DNA from 2 places in the Staphylococcus felis genome. Region 1 is predicted to be linked to the other one. Evidence: predicted binding sites of a transcription regulator. Region 1 holds the regulator's gene; the other holds the start of a gene.

Region 1 (3,444 bases):
AAGCGTTGAGCTAAAGTTTTAATAAACGTAGATTTACCAATACCATTGGGCCCAATTACAGCGATGTGATCCCCTTTAGTGACTTCTAAATTGATAGGTGATGTAATAGGGGAATCGTAGCCAATCTCAAGCTGACGGATATGGAAAACATCATTTCCCGTATTACGTTGAAAGTCAAACTTTATATCGGCACTTCTTGCATCAAGCATAGGCTTTTCGATACGTTCCATTTTTTCTAACATTTTGCGTCTACTTTTAGCCATTCCACTTGTAGAAGCTCTTGTAATATTTTTGTCGACAAAATTTTCTAGTCGCTTAATCTCAGCTTGTTGACGTTCATACTCTGCAAGGCGCTTTTGAAAGTATTGATCACGTTGTTGAATGAACTTTTCGTAGTTACCGACATAATGCTTCACTTCACCAAGAGAGACATCGTAAATCTGTGTTACTATTTTATCTAGAAAATAACGATCATGTGAGATAATGACAATGGCCCCTTTGAAAAATTTCAAATAATCTTCAAGCCATTGTGTCGTTTCCATATCTAAATGGTTGGTCGGCTCATCTAGTAATAATAAATCAGGTTCACTTAATAACATTTGAGCAAGTGACAATCGGGTTTTTTGTCCACCGCTAAAGTCATTCACCGGTCGTTGGTAGTCTTTTTCAGAGAAGTTAAGCCCATTTAAAACAGTTTTAATCTTACTATCCACTTGATAACCGCCCAACTTCTCAAATTCATTTGAGATATTTTCATAACGTTGGAGGTGTTCTCGATACGCAGTTGTATCGTGCTGATCAACGTGTTGACTTAACCAATCAACTTCGACTTGCATCTTATCTGCTAAAGATTGATGATACACGAATGGTTTTGACATTTCTTCATACACGGTATTTTGCGTGTCTAAAGTCATTTGTTGTGTCAAATAACCGAGGCGTAAATTTTTAATTTTTGAAATATGTCCTTCGTCGTATCCTTCAACACCGGCAATCAGCTTCATTAGTGTTGATTTTCCCGCACCGTTACGACCTACTATGCCGATACGCTCTCCAGTTTTAATTTCAAAATGAACATTCTCAAAAATCGTTTCGCCATCAAAGGATTTTGAGATTTGATTCAATTGCATTAATATCATTAGGCATACTCCTCTCAATATTATATTTTACAATAAATGATTCATCTATAAAATAGTTACTGTTTTATTACTAGTTATATTCGGGTATAATTGTAAGTGTATATACTGTGAAGTTTATCACAAATATCTGAAAATGATTTGGAGGTTTGCAAATGGCGAAAGAGGTAAACAAAATTCCGAGAGCGACATTAAAACGTCTACCGCTATATTATCGTTTTGTTAACACTTTAAAAGCTAAAGGTGAAGATAGAGTCAACTCTAAAGCGATTAGTGAAGGGTTAAATATTGATTCTGCAACAATTCGACGTGATTTTTCGTATTTTGGTGAGTTAGGAAAAAAGGGGTATGGCTATAATATAGATAGTTTATTAGAATTTTTTAAATCTGAATTGAGCGATGCAGATATTATTAAAATCGGTGTCATTGGAGTAGGTCATTTAGGTAAGGCTTTAATTAGTTATAACTTCTCAATTCATGATGATATGACTATTACTGAGGCGTTTGATATTGATCCCAATATTATAGGGAGTCAAATCGGTAATGTCAAAGTTAAATCTATGGAAGAAATTGAAGAAGTTATTCAAAAACACTGTATTGAGGTAATGATACTTACAACACCAGCTGCCGTAGCTCAAGAAGTTACTGATCATTTAGTAAAATCAGGTATTAAAGGAATTCTTAATTTCACACCTAAACGCGTAGTGACACCTAATCATGTTCAGGTTCACCAAATTGATCTAGGTGTTGAATTACAATCATTATTATTCTTTATGAAAAATTATGGAAAGCAACAGTAAACGGGCGATACTAGGTTATAATTATCTGCTCAATAAAAAAGTATATTAAAAGAACGCGAGATATAGGGGCCTTTAGTCAGAATAAAAATTGTCATAACGCATACACTAATGTCGTGAATAAACTTAATCGTTAATGACAAATGATATAAGTTTATGACACTTTAGCCCCGGATAAGTCTCGTTATTTTTATGCAAAAAATCGAGCCATCAATTGGAAAAAGATGACCCGATTTCTGAGGAACATTTAAATATTGGGAAGGGAGTTTTATTATTGGAGTATGGCTCAATTATATTGTATGTACTCATAAATGAGGCTAATATTCCTTAAGTTAAATATATCAGTGCTTAACTGTAGTCATTCTTTCCGATCAAAACGAGTATGAATGCTTTTCTGTAAACCACTCTATACAAAGTTTTTAATCTATTAAGTTTATTATTATCCTTCTATCATAAATAGCTTCTAAAAATTTTATCCTCTTATAATTTTTTGCCACTATTTTAAAGATGCTCAAAAATAGAATTGAAGAACGCCCCATATAATAAACGAATCTTTTATGTTTGAATTAAAAAGTAAATAGTAGCATCCATTTTTAAAATGGCCTTGTCAAAAGGGATAATTTATTCTATAATTCATATAATGTTAATCGGATATAGGAGGGGTTTATTTGATTTGGACAATCATAAGTGGACTAATTGTAGGGGTGTTATTAGGTTTTGTAATGCAACGTACTCGTTTTTGTTTGACAGGCGGATTTAGAGATATGTACGTGCAAAAAAATAATAAAATATTTTACGCACTTTTAATTGCGATTACGATACAAGCTATTGGCATATACGGGCTTAACACTGCAGGCGTTATTCATATTGATAATGGAACATTTCCCATTATTGGTACGATAATCGGTTCTTTTATATTTGGTGTCGGTATAATACTAGCTGGTGGATGCGCTACTGGTACATACTACAGAGCTGGTGAAGGGCTAATTGGCAGTTGGATAGCATTAGCGATGTATGGTTTTTTGGCCGCGGTTTCCAAATATGGCATTTTATTGCCACTAAAAGATCAAATCAATAGTACGACTGTTACCAACGCTGATATGGCATCTTCAACTGGAATCCCCGGTTGGATATGGTTGATTGTACTTATTAGCATTACATTATTTGTCGTCGTTAAAACGCTTCGTAAGCCAAAATCAAACATTGCGATTCCAAAATTAAAGTCGCGTTATACAGGGATACGTCACCTTTTATTTGAAAAGCGTATACATCCATTCGTTGCTGCGATTGCGATTGGTCTCATTGCATTAATCGCATGGCCAATGAGCGAATCTACAGGTAGAGCGGGTGGATTAGGGATAACAACACCATCAGCGAATATTGTTCAATTTCTAACGACAGGAGATGTGTCGGTGTTAGATTGGGGTGTATTTCTAGTTTTAGGTATTTTTGTAGGATCATATATAGCAGCACGAGGATCACGCGAATTTAAATGGAGATTACCTGATAAAAAG
Region 2 (3,444 bases), 820 kb from region 1:
ATAATGACATGATTGTCCCGTCTGATGATGGATATAGGCACCTACTGATGCTGTTCCAGATGCACAACTTTGCTCCCAAATCATACTACTTATTGATGGAACATAAATAAAGGGTTCCATATAATCATTATGATGTTGATATAACATCACCCCAACTGTTTTAAAACGCACATCCCATTTTGTTTTTTGTATAAATTGTTCTACCGCTTGCTTTATCTCTTCATTAATATGTTGGACAGGCACTACAAAATGCAGATAACTATCATATTCAATACGTTTCGCACTGAGTACTTGATCCTTCATATTGAGTTTTGTTGAAGTGATTTGTTTTTGACTTGGCATTGTCACCTCATACGAGTTGTCATGATGTACTTTACAAGAGACAAGGTCTTGACGTCCTGATACTTCAACATCAACTTGATGAGAAGGCAAAAGCTGCTGAGTTTTTAAGTAATGTAAAAAAGAAATCGTGGCATTACCACAAAACTCATGTCCACTCATGACTAATTTCAACTTATCGTGATGCCCCTTTTCGATAAATCCGACTTGTTCACAACAAATATGTTCTGTAGCCATCAATTGGTTGGCAATATTCACATAATGTGACTTCGGATGCGTTGAATGGACTAGAACTGTCATGTTGCCAGATGGATTATATTTTGAAAATACAACGTTGCCTTGTGTCATATAACCCTCCTTTTCCATAGATGATCCACATAATAAATCGTAAGAATTACGATTTATTCATTATAGTAGCGATTCCCTTTATAAATGTCAATCCAAATGATAATAATTTTCATTTATTTTTTTGAAAGAAACTTACACAAAATCATTTATATTAAAACGATAAATAAAGGCTCTATCTTTGTGAAAATCCGCCTCACTTCCAATGTATGATAATACAATCACTGTCCTGATAAATCTCAAAAATTTAAAACTGTATAAACACGTCATCCCAATTTATTTCTTATATTATATCAATAAAATATAATATTTATAAAATTTGTGACATAGCTTCCATATTTGAGTATAAAATTTTATAATGAGATACATCTCAAAGTCGCTACTACCCAAACTTTCACCACGCATTAAAATTTGACAATGACTTTTGTAGCTATTCATTTCTATATCGGAAGGTGTTGTTTATGAATAAAGAAGAAAGACGTATACTCATTAAAATGATTGTGCAAGAAAACCACATTACTTCAAAGCGTGACATTTTATCAATTATCAGAGACAAATTTAATGAATATATGAGTTTATCAACCATTACTAACGATTTGAAAGCACTTCATATTACTAAAGTTCCACTTGATTCATCTACTTATGTATTTCAAGTTCCAGAAAACACCCCCACTACAGATCATAGCGCCATCATCCATACACTCTACCAATACGATATTCAAAAAATCGTTATTTCGAATCACTGCTTAATGATTCATACTTCTCCAGGATTTGCACAAAAACTCAATTATCATATTGATGCTCTTGAATTACCAGAGATACTCGGATCAGTCAGTGGTAATGATTTTACATTACTGATGACATCTTCAAATCAATGCGCACAACAATTACGGCTTAAATTATTCGGCCCTCATCACAACTTATAAGTATGATTATGCACTATTTTGCATGAGTCACAATTTTCGCCTTAATACGACTGATGATATTCACTTTTTATTCACTATTCTCTTGAATGATAGCTTCTATAAAGAATAAAAAAACACTTTTATGTATCTACAAAAATAATATAACCAAATTTTTAACGCTTCTAATGTGAAATTAATCACATTGAAAGCGTTTTTTTGTTTTATGCTTAAACCATCATCAATTCATTAAGGAGGTCATCACATGGCACATGCTATTCAAGTGAATAGTGAAATTGGTCGTTTAAAAACCGTACTTTTAAAACGACCTGGTAAGGAACTCGAAAACCTTGTCCCAGATTATTTAGACGGTTTACTATTCGACGACATTCCATATTTGAAAGTCGCTCAAAAAGAGCATGACTATTTCGCAGAAGTTTTAAGAAAAGAAGGTATTGAAGTACTCTATCTTGAAAAGTTAACTGCAGAGAGTATCGAAAATCCAAACGTTCGAGATCAATTCATCGACGATATTCTCTCAGAATCAAGAAAAACAGTACTCGGTCATGAAAGTGAAATTAAAGCGCTTTTTTCAACTTTAGATAATCAAGCACTTGTTGACAAAATAATGGCCGGCGTTCGAAAAGAAGAAATCAAACTTAAGTCTACACATTTAGTTGAGCATATGGATGATAAATATCCATTTTATCTTGACCCTATGCCGAACCTTTACTTTACAAGAGACCCTCAAGCATCAGTAGGTCACGGTATGACCATTAATCGCATGTTCTGGCGCGCTCGACGTAGAGAATCCATGTTCATGCACTATATTTTAAAATATCATCCGCGATTTAAAGGGAACGACACACCTGTTTGGCTTGATCGTGACAGTCCTTTCAATATTGAAGGCGGCGATGAATTGATATTATCCAAAGAAGTCATCGCTATTGGTATTTCTGAACGTACATCAGCCCAAGCGATTGAGCGTTTAGCACGCAGTATTTTCAAAAATGAATCTACAACATTTAACAAGATTATCGCAATTGAAATTCCGACAAGCCGTACATTTATGCATTTAGACACTGTGTTTACAATGATTGATTACGATAAGTTCACAATGCACGCCGCTATTTTAAAAGCTGAAGATAATATGAATATTTTTATCATTGAAAAAGACCCAGAGCGTGATGACATCAAAATCACCCACTCTCATCAACTCAAAAAAACACTCGAAGACGCACTTCATATCGATCATATAGAATTTATCCCAACTGGTAATGGTGATGCGATTGACGGTCCTAGAGAACAATGGAACGATGGCTCAAACACATTGTGTATTAGACCTGGTGTCGTAGTCACATATGATCGAAACTATGTCTCTAATCAACTGTTGCGCGACAAAGGCATTAAAGTCATCGAGATACCGGGTGGCGAGCTTGTCCGAGGCCGCGGGGGGCCACGTTGTATGAGTCAACCCCTTGTGCGAGAAGAAATATAATTTATTAGGAGGTTTTTAATATGAATCAACTCGTTCAACCTACTCAATTAAAAGGAAGATCTTTACTTAAAGAATGCGACTTTACGAAAGAAGAGTTCAGTCAATTGATTGATTTAGCAATGACTTTAAAAACCTATAAACAACAGAATATTAAACACCATTATTTAGAAGGTAAAAATATTGCCTTACTCTTTGAAAAAACGTCTACACGTACGCGAGCAGCATTCACAGTCGCATCGATAGACCTAGGTGCACATCCTGAATTTTTAGGTCAAAATGATATCCAACTCGGTAAAAAAGAATCTGTCGAGGATACTGCCAAAGTTCTCGGACGTATGTTTGATGGGATAGAGTTTCGTG

The links. Region 1 encodes Rex, which represses fermentation and respiration genes when NADH is low (regulators of the CRP and FNR family bind a similar motif). Its sites were predicted from a motif close to TTGTGAAATATTTCACAA; they were not measured.
Region 2: a site for Rex is predicted at 1,775-1,792, ahead of arcA (arginine deiminase). Genes of this name have one in related genera too.

What each region holds. Positions count from the first base shown of each region.
Region 1 is NZ_CP027770.1:2,455,704-2,459,147, reverse strand. It holds gene C7J90_RS11755 (ABC-F family ATP-binding cassette domain-containing protein) at 1-1,136, opposite strand, end outside; gene C7J90_RS11750 (redox-sensing transcriptional repressor Rex) at 1,289-1,933, shown strand; gene C7J90_RS11745 (YeeE/YedE family protein) at 2,599-3,444, shown strand, end outside.
Region 2 is NZ_CP027770.1:791,372-794,815, reverse strand. It holds gene cntK (histidine racemase CntK) at 1-687, opposite strand, end outside; gene C7J90_RS03760 (arginine repressor) at 1,146-1,610, shown strand; gene arcA (arginine deiminase) at 1,852-3,084, shown strand; gene argF (ornithine carbamoyltransferase) at 3,105-3,444, shown strand, end outside.